Regions from separate parts of the Ruegeria sp. YTSA064 genome, predicted to be linked through region 2. Evidence: riboswitches for the same ligand, from Rfam matches in the RefSeq annotation. Region 2 holds a riboswitch; each other region holds the start of a gene.

Region 1 (3,290 bases), on a different contig from region 2:
ATATGTTTCACCGATTCTGAGGAACCACTTCGTAACCCGGCTCTTCCGGCTCATCATCCTGCATTTCGGCGGGGAACCCCGGTGCACGGATATCCAGTCCCGTGGCGTCCTCAAGGCGTTTGATAATGTTAGGGGAAAGTTCACGGTCACCGTAGCGTGCGATTCCGTCGTCGAAGATTTCCATCATCACCGGGTTTATCTCCAGCGGCACCCCGGCGCGGTCGGCGACCTCCTGAAACAGACCGATATCCTTTTTGACCAGATCCATGGTGAATGAAATATCGCGGGACCCATTCAGAATCACTTGGCTTTCCGTTTCGTGCACAAATGATGTGCCCGACGAAATTTTGATCGCCTCATAGGTCGTGCCAAGATCCATCCCTGCGGCCTTTGCGGTCACCAAAGCCTCGGCGCAAGTGATCAGATTTGCGGTTGCCAAATAGTTTGTTAGCACCTTCAACACTGAGGCCGATCCCAAATCGCCTGTGTGCAAAACGCGGCGCCCCATCGTCGTCAGGAACGGCAGAATGCGCTCAAATGTTTCTCGATCGCAGCCTGCGAAGATCGAAATATTGCCCGTAGCCGCCCGATGACATCCGCCCGATACCGGGCAATCGACTGCAGCCCCCCCACGTTCGATCACCGAAGCACCCAATCGTTTTACTCCCGCTTCGTCGGTGGTGGACATTTCCATCCAGATCTTACCGGATGTCACTTCGGACAGCATCTCCTGCATTACCGCGTCCGAGGCGGCAGGAGATGGCAGACAGGTAATCACAGCGTCACAATCCCGCATCAATTGAGCGGGGCTTTCAGCTGCCTTCGCACCCTGCGCGACAAATCCAGACACAAGATCAGGGTTGAGGTCATGAACGGTCAGGTCAATCCCATTGCGCAGCAGCGAGCCCGACAATTTTCCGCCCACGTTTCCCAGCCCGATGAAGCCTACTTTCATATGACGCTCTCCCTGTTCGTCTTTCGATGCACATGCGAACACGCCTGTTGACCTAAGTCATGCCGTCCAGCGACCCTCAGAGGTCGCTTTTTTGCCCCTGTACGCACTGTTGAGCGAGACTCGCTTGACAAGGGGGGTAATGCTGTCCCAAGAGCCAAGTGTTGGTGTCTGCAGCAGCAGATGAAAAGGGAATGCGTCAGCGGATTTTCCGTCAAACGCAGCCGCCCCCGCGACCGTGACCGGAGAGGGTGCCCAAGCCACTGGCGAATGCCGGGAAGGCGGGACATCCGACAGAGCACTGCTCTGACATCCGCAAGCCGGGAGACCTGCCAACGCCCGAAGATGAAACCGGACGGGGTGTTCCGGTGTGGGGCTTTGATCGGCCCGCATGAAACCCCGTCCCCCACGAAGAGGATTGGGGGGATGAGAGACATGACCGAGACCACACCGGTCGAGCTGCTGGTCTGCACTACATGCCGTCGCGGCCTACCCGTCGAAGACGACGCCCAACGCCCCGGCACATTGCTGCACAAAGCGCTTGAACAGGCCGCCCTGCCCGAGGGCATCACCTTGAAAGCAGTAGAATGCCTTTCAAACTGCGATGAGGGCTGTTCTATCGTGCTGCGTGGCGGACCTGATCGCTGGACATTCGTTTACGAACACCTCAGCGAAACCGATCACGTCGAAACCATCATTGAAGGTGCCACCAAGTACCTTCAGACCGAGGACGGGCTGGTCAAATGGCGTGAACGCCCCGAACACTTCCGCAAGAATTGCGCGGCCCGTATTCCCCCGATTGGAGCCCTGAAATGAGCAATCTCGAAAAACTGCCCGTCACCGTGATCACCGGCTTTCTGGGCTCGGGCAAAACGACACTGGTCAAGCATTTGATGCAGAACCCGCAAGGCAAGCGCTTGGCTGTTGTAGTCAATGAGTTCGGCGATGTGGGTGTCGATGGCGATATCCTGAAATCCTGCGCAATCCCGGATTGCCCAGCAGAAAACATCATGGAACTGGCCAATGGCTGCATCTGCTGCACTGTGGCCGACGATTTCATTCCCACGATCGAAGCGCTTATGGCCTTGGAGCCGCGCCCCGATCACATTCTGATCGAAACCTCGGGCCTGGCTCTGCCTAAGCCGCTGCTTAAAGCGTTCGACTGGCCAGACATTCGCTCGAAAATCACAGTCGACGGCGTGATCGCTTTGGCCGATGCCGAAGCGGTTGCCGCTGGTCGGTTTGCACCCAATGTCGAAGCGGTAGACGCCCAGCGCCTCGCCGATGAGTCGATCGACCACGAGACGCCACTATCGGAAGTGTTTGAAGATCAGATCTCTTGCGCCGACATCATCCTGCTGACCAAGCCCGATCTGGCCGGTCCCGAAGGTGTCGCCAAAGCCAAAGAGGTCATCGCGGCCAAAGCCCCTCGCCCCCTACCCGTCGTCGAAGTCGCCGAAGGTGTCGTGGACGTGCGCGTTGTCTTGGGCCTTGAAGCTGCCGCCGAGGACGACATGGAAGCGCGTCCCAGCCATCATGATGGTCATCACGATCACGAGCATGACGATTTTGAAAGCATCATCGTCGAACTGCCGGAACAGACTGATCCGCTGGATCTGGTCGCCAAGATCGAACGCCTGGCAAAGGAACTGAACATCCTGCGCGTCAAAGGCTATGCCGCGGTTCAGGGCAAGCCCATGCGCCTGCTGGTACAGGCCGTCGGCTCGCGGGTACGTCATCAGTATGACCGCCCGTGGGAACCTGGTGAAGAGCGCCACTCGCGCCTTGTGGTCATCGCCGAGCATGATGATATCAAAGAGGCCGAAATCCGTGATATCCTTGTGGGTGTGACCGAGGCCGCCGAGTAAGATTCATGCACGTCGTCTTCCGCGAAAGCCACGGGTTAGAGGAAACCGAGACCCCAACCGATCTGGGCCAGAGCCCGGCGGACTTGGTGGTGCTGTCATTTTCTGACAGTGACCTTGGCGCTTTCGCGGCGGGCTGGCATCGCGGTGGCGGGCCAGACGGGCGCATGCCAACCCTGCGGCTGGCCAACCTGACAGCTCTAAAACATCCCCTGTCAGTCGACACATATGTGGAACAGACGCTTGAGGGGGCCAAAGGCATCCTGATCCGCCTGATTGGCGGCGTGCCATATTGGTCTTACGGCTTGCAGCAGGTTCTGGCACTGGCACAGGCCAAGGGGATCGCACTGGCTGTCCTGCCTGCGGACGGGCGCGAAGATACGCGGCTGGATGAGTACTCCACCCTGCCCGTCTCAACCCTGCGGCGCTTGGCGCATCTGTGTGATACCGGCGGAGAGGTTGCGGCACAGGCC
Region 2 (3,290 bases):
CCACCGGTTTAGTTGCTACCTTATGTCGAACGCTGCGGGCGAGGTATCGTACTGTCAGGTCAGTCCCCAGCCGATAGGGCGTCGTTGACCAGAAATGCGCCTCGAATGGCGACTGCATGTAGTTCGAGGCAAAATCGCTCGCAGTCTGAAGACGTCGCCTGCCTTTTTGTGTGGCAAATGCGTGAAACAGGGCCACCAACCCTCGAGTGATCAGCTTCAATGACCAGCTGCGACGCTTATTTGACGCGTGCTGTAGGGCTTGCAGCGTGGCGATCAGGCTGCTTAGCCGTTCATAATCGTCGGAAAGGTAACTGGGGAAAGTGTCCCGATCGACAAGAACAAAGTCGAACTCATCGCTGATTTGCGAGATGTTGAGTTGTGAAAGCGCCTCGACGTCGATCAGTTTGGTGCCCGGCACATCAAATAGTTTGACCGCCATTCCATGGGCATCGGTTTTACGATCATCCAGATGCGCACCGTTGGAAAAGCGAACTGCTGCAGAATAACTTGCTGCTTTTTCGAAAAGGCCATGGCGCAACCTTTCCGGCAGATCGTCCCGGATTGTGAAAGTGGCTTTGACACACCCATGGCTGCGCCCATGTTGCGCTCTTAACCTTCGACCTTTCCACTTCGCGATCGCTTCAAAATTCTGATCGATGATATCGTCAACCACGTCTTCAGGTGAAGTGTTTGGCAAATAATGTGTCAACGAACCCCCTTTCCCGAGCAAGCCCAGGCAATAATTAACCTCTACAAATATGTCTGACAGCCAACCCCTTCTAAATGCCCGCAGATTAACCCTTTTTGGTTTTTCTTTCAAATGAAGTGACTTATGGCAGCCTTATTGCCTCAATCCTTTCGACCTCAAACAGCCGTTTTCGCGTCAGAATGAAGTATACCGGTCAATAATTGGTAGGGTGGGATCAATCGATTTACGACTTCCAAACGGGCGCGGTTGGCGCCGTGTTCGCTAGCGTTGCGTTGGCTTACCTTGGAAGACTTATGCTGACAGAAAGTTATTGACGCATTTCTTGATCTCGGGCACTCAGGCAGCAGATGGTTCCCAACGATACGTCAGAGGGATGAAAAGGGAATACGGTGAGGAATGCCACGCGGCGCCAATTCCGTAACTGCCCCCGCAACTGTAAGCGGTGAGCTATGCCAAATAGCCACTGACCCCAAGGGTCGGGAAGGTTGGCCAAGCGCGGACCCGCAAGTCAGGAGACCTGCCATCAATTGTTCAACCAACCCGGGGCGGGGCGTCCTGGAAGGAGGTATTGATGGCACGTTATACACGTGTGTGCACGACTGGCAGCTTCCGTCTGCGCTTGGAAACAAGCGGAGTGAGAAATGCGAAAATCGCTGATCAATACATTGTCGACAACGTGAACCGCCGACGCGGGGTGCCCAACGCGGTGTTCAGAATACTCAAAACGTTACGATATAGCATAGCAATAACTTTAATTGCGCAATAAAGGTGGCGAGATGACGAACAATGTTGATCATATCCTTCTTGTCTGCGCGAGCTGCAGAAGTGGCGAAAGTGCAGACAAAGTACCCCAGGCTTTGAAGCATAAATTGCCGAGGGAATTTGTGATCCGCTCTGTGAATTGTATGGCGGGTTGTGAAAGGCCAACCACCATCGGCTTTCAGGCCCGTGGCAAAGCACAATATCTATTTGGTGACATTTCTACAGATAAAGATTTGGACGCGATCGTTGAATTTGCCCATCAGTATCTGCGCAGTGGCGATGGTTGGACAAAAGCCACTGATCGGCCACGGGCATTGTTCACAAAAACTCTCTCACGCCTGCCGCGTATTGAGCTTGAGGAAGCGCTATGACCAAGCAAAGCTTTCTGATAGCCGAAAATCTGGAATATTACGCGCTTAACGGAGATATCTTGTTGCAAGGCGTTTCGTTCGCCTTGGACGAGGGCGCTATTCTTGCGATCGCTGGTCCGAACGGGGCAGGTAAAACAACGCTTTTGAATCTACTCTGTGGTGCCGAGGCACTGGCATTGGGGGATGTGCGTATGAATGGACAAAGCCTCAAGCACCTATCCGCAAAAGAACGCGCCCGCATGATAGCCGTTGTCAGCCAGCAGGAATTTCCTGACGGGCGTCTGTCACTGCGTGATTATGTGGCATTGGGTCAGATCCCCATACGCGCAGATCGCTCGGCCGAAGATCATGCGCGCGAACTGAACCGGATATTAGACCTCACCCATTTAGGCATGTTGGCGGACAAGCGGATGGCTCAGCTTTCTGGGGGTGAGCGTCAGCGGGCTCATATTGCTCGCGCCTTGGCACAAAACCCCTCGTTGCTGTTTCTCGATGAACCCACAAATCATTTGGATCCGGACGCAAAGGGGCGGATGCTATCGCTGGTCGCTGATCTTGGGGTCACAGTGGTAATGATCGTGCACGATTTGGTCATGATCCCTGAATTTGCCACACATGTTGCTTTGATGAAATCCACGCACCTGACCGGATTTGGCACTGTTGCCGAAGTTCTGACGCCCGAACGGGTCCGTGAAACCTTTGGCGTGGATTATCTGTGCTTTCACCATGAGGGTCGCGTGATACCGGCTCTTGATATCCGAAGAACCACTGTTTCTACATAAACTCAGGAGAATATTGATGAAACACATCTGGTCCGTGGCTTTGGTCACTGCCATTGCAAGCAGCGCTGCAGCGCAGGAAGTCACCGTGGACAATTGCGGCGAACCCCTTGTGTTTGAGACGTTGCCGGAACGGTTGGTCGTGCATGACATGAACATGACGGATATGGCTTTTGCTTTGGGGCTACAGGACAAGATCGTCGGCCTCACCGGGATCACCGGCTGGTACAAGACCAGCCCGGAATTCGATACCTTGCGGGGTAACATTCCGGAGCTCGCGCCGAAATACCCCACTGTTGAGAACCTCGTCGCAGCGGACCCAGATTTGTTTTTCGCGGGCTGGTATTATGGAATGAAACCGGGTGGGGATGTGACGCCAGACACATTGGAACCCTTCGGGATCAAAACCATGATCCTGACCGAAAGCTGTGTGCATTTGGACAAGGATCGCCCCGAGTCCAGCATGGACCTGCTGTTTGACGATGTTCTGCGTCTTGGCAAGGTTATGCAGGTCGAGGACAAGGCCGAGGCGCTAGTGAGTGAATGGAAAGACGAATTGGCCGCGATCGAAGCGCAAACGACCGAGCTGCCGAAGCCTCGAGTTTTCTTGTTGGATGGTCCGGCGGATGCACCGTTCACTGCTGGGAAGTTTGCCATTCCCGATGCTAT
Region 3 (3,290 bases), on a different contig from region 2:
TTGCGACCATGGGGGCAGGCTTACCTTCGGCCATGATGGCAGCGAAGCTATATCCTGAGCGTAGGGTTATGGCCATTTGCGGTGACGGAGGGTTCATGATGAACAGCCAGGAGATTGAAACCGCCGTTCGTCTTGGCCTCAATCTTGTTGTTACTGTTCTGAATGACAGCTCGTACGGAATGATCCGTTGGAAGCAGTCGCATGCGGGGTTTGATGATTGGGGATTGGAATTTAAGAATCCTGATTTTGTGCAATACGCTAACAGCTATGGTGCTACGGGTCATCGGGTCGAAAGGACAGAAGATCTGGTGCCTACCTTTGAAAAAGCGTTTGAAGCAGGTGGTGTGCATCTGATCGACTTGCCGGTCGATTACAGTGAAAACCAACGCGTTCTCATTGATGAGCTTGCGGCGAAGGTCTGTCTGATATGAGTAATGTTGTTGAAGTTCTGAACCCGTTTGATCTTGAGAAAATCGGCAGTGTCGAGGTTAAAAGCTGGAACGATATCAATGTCATGCTGAATGTGGCACACGGTCTGCACCGTGATCGAGGCACTTGGTTGCCTGCTTACAGGCGGATTGAGGTTCTGAAGAATACAGCTCGGATCATGTCCGGCCGCGCGGAAGACCTTGCGATGCTAATCGCCAGCGAAGGTGGCAAACCCTTGATTGACGCGCGCATCGAAGTGACGCGTGCCATTGATGGTGTCGAGCTGTGTATCCATGAGATCTGTCAGATGGCGGGTCGGGAAATACCGATGGATCTGACGGCGGCAGGATCGGGTCGGATTGCCTTTACACAGCGTGAACCTATCGGCGTAGTGGTTGCCGCAAGCGCGTTTAACCATCCGTTGAACTTGATCGTACATCAGGTGGCCCCGGCTGTGGCCACTGGATGCCCGGTCCTCGTCAAACCGGCACTTGATACACCACTGTCATGCGAAGCATTTGTCGACATCCTGTACGAGGCTGGCCTACCAAAGGAGTGGTGCCATCTGACGATTTGCCAAAATGATGTAGCTGAACGGATGATCACGGACGCGCGTGTCGGATTCTTTTCTTTCATCGGATCGGCACGTGTCGGTTGGATGCTGCGCTCGAAGCTGGCGCCGGGGACGCGATGCGCGTTGGAGCACGGCGGAGCGGCGCCAGTTATCATCGATGAGACAGCCGACATTGATGCCATGATCCCCTTGTTGACCAAGGGTGGATTTTATCATTCCGGTCAAGTTTGTGTCTCGGTTCAGCGTGTTTTTGCTCCATCAGGGATGGTGGAAACGGTCGCTCGAAAGTTGGCAGAAGCCGCCTCAGCGCTGAAGGTGGGTGATGCCCGTGACGCCAGCGTGGAATGTGGGCCACTGATCCGTCCGGGTGAAGTTGATCGAGTAGAACAATGGGTAGACGAAGCGGTTGCGGGAGGTGCCCGCGTAATGACAGGGGGTAAACGGCTGGGCCGAACGACCTATGCTCCGACTATCCTTCTAAACCCACCCGCTGATGCGAGCGTGTCCACCTCCGAAATCTTCGGGCCGGTCGTTTGTGTTTATGAATATGATGATCTTAGTGCTGCATACGAAGCTGCAAACGCTCTTCCTTTTGCATTTCAGGCGTCGGTCTTTACCAAATCCCTGGATACAGCAATGCATGCCGTGCGGTATTTGGACGCCACGGCCGTCATGGTGAACGATCATACTGCTTTTCGGGTCGACTGGATGCCATTCGCGGGTCGCCATCAATCAGGGTACAACACCGGCGGTATCGGCTACACCATGCATGACATGACGCAAGATAAGATGGCTGTAATACGGCTGTGAAGAAGCTGTCAGGATCGATCCGATGCTGGTCGAGCGAATGTGGGTACTCTAATTTCGCAAATGGCCCGCTTAGTGACGGAAACGATTGTTGACCGTGCTTTGCATGTTCTGGCATGAACACGCCATGTTCGGCTCCGGGGGATTCCCCTGGAAGCAATAGGGAATGTAGTGCGGTGCTCTTCGCGCCAAATCTGCAACTGCCCCCGCAACTGTAAGCGGCGAGCGCGGCTGACAATGCCACTGGGATATCCCGGGAAGGCCAGCATAGCGCTTTGACCCGCAAGTCAGGAGACCTGCCGAACACGCGCCCTCGGAAAGGGTGCTCATTGTCGGCGACGGGGTGTACGCTGTATCTGTTTGTCTCGGTCGACGAACGGACGCGGGCCCTCCCCAAGTCAAAACCAAATATGTGCCGGGGAAGGCGCGACCTGAGAAGGACTGAGTTTTGAAGAAATTGCTTTTGGCAGCAGCTGCTGCAGTGATGCCTGCGTTTGCGAGCGCTCATTTCCTAATGGAATACACAGAAAACACGATGATCGAGCGACCCGGTGATGTGCCGGTAAAGCTGATATTCTGGCACCCGTTTGAAGCTGGTCATGTGATGACGCTTGAAAAACCGGAAGAATTCTATGTGATCCACAACGGCAATAAAACCGATCTGCTGGACACATTGGAAGAAACCACATTTGACGGCCCAGACAACAGCGCCAAGGCGTTCAAAGGCTCGGTCCCGGTGAAGCGTTCGGGCGACTATGTGGTGGTGACCGTTCCTACGCCTTACTACGAAGAATCTGAGGATATTTATATCCAGCAGATCACCAAGGCCTATCTGAACCGAAATGAACTGCCCACCGACTGGGATCAGCCGCAAGGTCTGGCAACAGAAATCCTGCCGCTGAACAAGCCCTACAACATCATTGCGGGCTCAACTTTCACGGGTCGCGTGCTGAGCGAGGGCAAACCAGTTGCAGGGGTCGAGATTGAGATCGAATACATCGCCGCCGCCCCTGACCTGAAAAGCACGGGTGCCGCTGCACCGACGGTGTCACCGCTGCCAGGTGGTGCGCTGGTAGCGATTTCGGACGAGAATGGCTATTTCAGTTTTGGTGTACCCAAAGCCGGTTACTGGGGTTTCGCCGCTCTGGGCTCTGGTCCGAAAACCGAGCATGAAGGTAAAGAGCTGAGCCAGGATGCCGTGATCTGGATCCGCGCCTGGGATCTGGAGTAAACCCTTATGCACATTGTAGATGGTGCTCTTTCGAACCCTGTCGTAATCGGCGGTGCGATCGCTGCTGCAGGCGGGATTGCAATGGGGCTGAGGTCGCTGGATCTGGATCGCATTCCCACAGCGGGTGTTCTGTCAGCCAGTTTCTTCGTTGCTTCGCTGATTCATGTGCCGATTGGCCCATCTTCTGTGCATCTGATCCTGAATGGCCTGGCCGGGCTTTTGCTCGGTTGGGCCGCCTTTCCGGCTTTG
Region 4 (3,290 bases), on a different contig from region 2:
CGGTTGGATCTTCGGCGGCATCAGGGGTGATTTTGACCACCGAAACCCAATGGGTGATCTCAGCCAGATCGCGGAGCACTGCCAGAGAATCAGCACCTTCTGCATATTGTCCGCTAAGTTCGGTCAAAGCACTGGCCGCATCACCGCGCAGGATCATGTCCATCAGATCCAGCACTCGACCCCGATCCGCCAGCCCAAGCATTGCGCGCACCTGATCTGCGCTGGTTTCACCCGCACCGTGCGAAATCGCCTGATCCAACAGCGAGGTTGCGTCACGGGCAGATCCTTCGGCGGCTCGGGTGATTAGCGCCAATGCGTCATCGGCGATCTGCGCTTTCTCGGATTCAGCGATCTTGCGCAACAGGCCGATCATATCTTCGGGTTCGATCCGCCTCAAATCGAAACGTTGGCAGCGCGACAAAACCGTGACCGGGACCTTGCGGATCTCGGTCGTGGCGAAGATGAATTTCACATGCTCGGGTGGTTCCTCAAGCGTCTTGAGCAGCGCGTTGAAAGCGCTGGTCGAGAGCATGTGGACCTCGTCGATAATGTAAATCTTGTAGCGTGCGCTGGCGGCACGGTAGCGGACACTGTCGATGATTTCACGGATGTCGTTCACACCAGTCCGGCTGGCGGCATCCATCTCCATCACATCAACGTGGCGGCCTTCCATGATGGCGACGCAATGCTCGCACTGACCGCAGGGTTCGGTGGTGGGTTTACCTTCGCCATCAGGCCCGATGCAATTCATCCCCTTCGCGATGATCCGGGCTGTGGTTGTTTTACCGGTGCCACGAATGCCGGTCATGATAAAGGCCTGGGCGATCCGGTCCGCCTCGAACGCGTTTTTCAGTGTGCGTACCATCGCGTCCTGACCGACCAGATCGGTAAAGGTTTCAGGACGGTATTTGCGGGCAAGAACCTGGTAGGCGGGGCTTGGCGTATCGGTCATGTCTGCTCTGTCGGATTCGAATTACGCCGCAGCGTAGAGGCCCCCGCTGCCCGCGTCCACAGCAAGCCGCGAGGATTTTCATTTTGGATTGCCGTCCGACGCGGTTAATATCGTACAGTCTAAGACCAGCCAGAAAGATTTTCTGATCAGCGTTTCGGGGGGAGCGTAGAATGGCTCAGATTGTTATCCATGCACTTCAAGTGGGCGGGGGCTCGCTTGCGTTAACCTCAATGCCAGGGCGAGGAGGAGACTATTCCGGTGATCTTGATGCGGTTACCGGATGGAAGCCCGGCCTTATTCTGTCAATGACCACTGAGGTCGAGATGATCCTTGATGGCGCCAGGGATTTTGGGGCCGATGTTCGCAGCCGCGCTTGTCGCTGGGTTCATCTGCCAGTCGAGGATTACGGTATACCCTGCAACGACATTGATATGCGCTGGGCGGATGCCAGCGAGTCTGCTCGCCACGCATTGTCGGGTGGAGGCCGAGTACTAATCCACTGCAAAGGCGGATGTGGCCGCTCTGGTATGGCTGTATTGCGCTTGATGGTCGAGTGTGGAGAGCACCCGGACGAGGCATTGAAAAGGTTGCGAGCCTTACGCCCATGTGCAGTTGAAACCGACGCGCAGCTGCGCTGGGCGACTGCGCCTGCCAGTGTCCTGGTAGCCGAATAGCGATCAGGCCGACGGACGGTATTCAGCCTGCGCCCGAGTGTTTCCGCTCAGGGCTAACACTTCCAGCATTGCGCACGGCGGTCGGGACAAGGTGCCTGCAGGGATGGGGCGCGAGTCCGTGCCAAACATCAGGTCTGCATAGCTGTCCAGATGGTCGATCGCGACGTCTGAATCGGCATCACAGAACACTCGGGTTTCTTCCGGACCGGAGCGAAATCGGGCGGTGCATCCACTGGTGCAATGAGTCAGATCGCAGCTTCCTTCGATTCCGAATCCTGCGGTGGTCGTGGGGCCAGCTTTTCCAACCGAATTGGCCAGTGCCCGTGCCATTCGTGCCAAAGCGGGGCAGTTTTTCCCGGTCCGTTGGCAAATTGTTGCCGAGAATTTATGCGTGTTGGTCTTCCAGATCATTCATGCGCCCTCCGCGCAGGGCAGGGGCATCAATCAGGAGGGACAGCATGCATGCGGTCTTGCCCTGCCCGGACACCCCGCCCGAGTTTCAGTTTCGTTTTGATGGCAGGTCTCCTGACTCGCGGGTCATTGCTTTGCCGACCTTCCCGGCCTTCAAGGCCAGTGGCATTTCGACATCGCTCTCCGCTTACAGTTGCGGGGGCAGTCTCGGACTGGGTTCGTTCCGGGTTTATCCGGGCAGAACCGCACCGTGTTCCCTTTTCATCCCGGCCCGGTTGGGCGCGAGAACCATCACGTCATCGCTAGCGGTACAATCGTTCGGGTGTCAAGAAGATTGATCATGGCATGTGACGCACGGTCTAGCCACGTCAACCTTGACTCGGCGCGCCTTGGGTGAACTGATCGGTTCAGTTGATTTCAGAGGGCACCATGTTGGACACACAGCAAGCGGTTGTCACCGAGGACATTCAGTTTCAGTCCGGCCCGGCAATACTGTCGGCCCGGCTCTATCATCCAGTCGCAAAACCGGACAAAGTTGTTGTGATCAACGGCGCAACCGGTGTGCCCCGAGATTACTACCAACATTTCGCAAGTTGGCTTGCAGAAGCGCACGGCATGGCCTGCCTGACTTATGACTACAGGGATTTTGGTCACTCTCTGACAGGCTCACAAAAGCAATCGCGTGTCACCATGGCGGATTGGGCGCTGATCGACATTCCGGCTGCACGGACCGAAATGCGGCGGAGGTTTCCACAGGCCAAGCTTTGGAGTATCGGGCATTCTTTGGGCGGGATGTTTGGTCCGGTCCAACCCGATTTCGATCAGATCGACAGGATGATATGTGTCTGTTCCGGCCTGGTAACGCTGAGGGATCATCCTTGGCCTTACCGCGCTTTGGCGACGTTGTTCTGGTACGGTCATGCGCCCCTGGCGGTACATGCGCTCGGGTATTTGCCTGGAAAGGCTTTGGGTTTTGGAACAAATCTGCCTTCCCAAGTTTACTGGCAATGGCGCAAATGGTGCACAGCGCCTCAAAGCTATGTACCCGAAATCGGAAACACCTTGCCGGCAAACCGCTGGGCCGACATGGGCAAGCAAGTTGACATATTCGCCTTTGAGGATGATCAGGTTGTGCCCCCCGAGGCGGTTTGGCGGCTTGCCGATCTCTATGGTTCTGGCGCGCGGCGCCATCCGCTTTCGGCAAATGAATTCGGGTTATCTGAAGTCGGCCATATCGGCGCGTTTGCCCGGCG

The links. A riboswitch is a leader RNA that binds a small molecule or an ion and turns the genes downstream of it on or off. The one in region 2 is predicted to bind cobalamin.
Region 1: linked by a shared signal. The riboswitch ahead of AC2FI7_RS02175 (DUF1636 family protein) and the one ahead of AC2FI7_RS11355 (DUF1636 family protein) in region 2 are both predicted to bind cobalamin.
Region 3: linked by a shared signal. The riboswitch ahead of AC2FI7_RS18180 (DUF4198 domain-containing protein) and the one ahead of AC2FI7_RS11355 (DUF1636 family protein) in region 2 are both predicted to bind cobalamin.
Region 4: linked by a shared signal. The riboswitch ahead of AC2FI7_RS13635 (hypothetical protein) and the one ahead of AC2FI7_RS11355 (DUF1636 family protein) in region 2 are both predicted to bind cobalamin.

What each region holds. Positions count from the first base shown of each region.
Region 1 covers NZ_JBXWNK010000001.1:435,769-439,058, forward strand. Annotated here, with positions in the region: gene AC2FI7_RS02170 (NAD(P)-dependent oxidoreductase) at 8-955, opposite strand; cobalamin riboswitch at 1,101-1,303, shown strand; gene AC2FI7_RS02175 (DUF1636 family protein) at 1,388-1,768, shown strand; gene cobW (cobalamin biosynthesis protein CobW) at 1,765-2,820, shown strand; gene cobN (cobaltochelatase subunit CobN) at 2,826-3,290, shown strand, end outside.
Region 2 covers NZ_JBXWNK010000006.1:260,974-264,263, reverse strand. Annotated here, with positions in the region: gene AC2FI7_RS11360 (catalase family protein) at 1-709, opposite strand, end outside; cobalamin riboswitch at 1,041-1,248, shown strand; gene AC2FI7_RS11355 (DUF1636 family protein) at 1,486-1,842, shown strand; gene AC2FI7_RS11350 (ABC transporter ATP-binding protein) at 1,839-2,624, shown strand; gene AC2FI7_RS11345 (ABC transporter substrate-binding protein) at 2,641-3,290, shown strand, end outside.
Region 3 covers NZ_JBXWNK010000012.1:167,942-171,231, forward strand. Annotated here, with positions in the region: gene AC2FI7_RS18170 (acetolactate synthase large subunit) at 1-431, shown strand, start outside; gene AC2FI7_RS18175 (aldehyde dehydrogenase family protein) at 428-1,813, shown strand; cobalamin riboswitch at 1,926-2,128, shown strand; gene AC2FI7_RS18180 (DUF4198 domain-containing protein) at 2,295-3,041, shown strand; gene cbiM (cobalt transporter CbiM) at 3,048-3,290, shown strand, end outside.
Region 4 covers NZ_JBXWNK010000008.1:125,403-128,692, reverse strand. Annotated here, with positions in the region: gene AC2FI7_RS13645 (DNA polymerase III subunit gamma/tau) at 1-952, opposite strand, end outside; gene AC2FI7_RS13640 (protein-tyrosine phosphatase family protein) at 1,123-1,626, shown strand; gene AC2FI7_RS13635 (hypothetical protein) at 1,630-2,037, opposite strand; cobalamin riboswitch at 2,125-2,345, opposite strand; gene AC2FI7_RS13630 (alpha/beta hydrolase family protein) at 2,467-3,290, shown strand, end outside.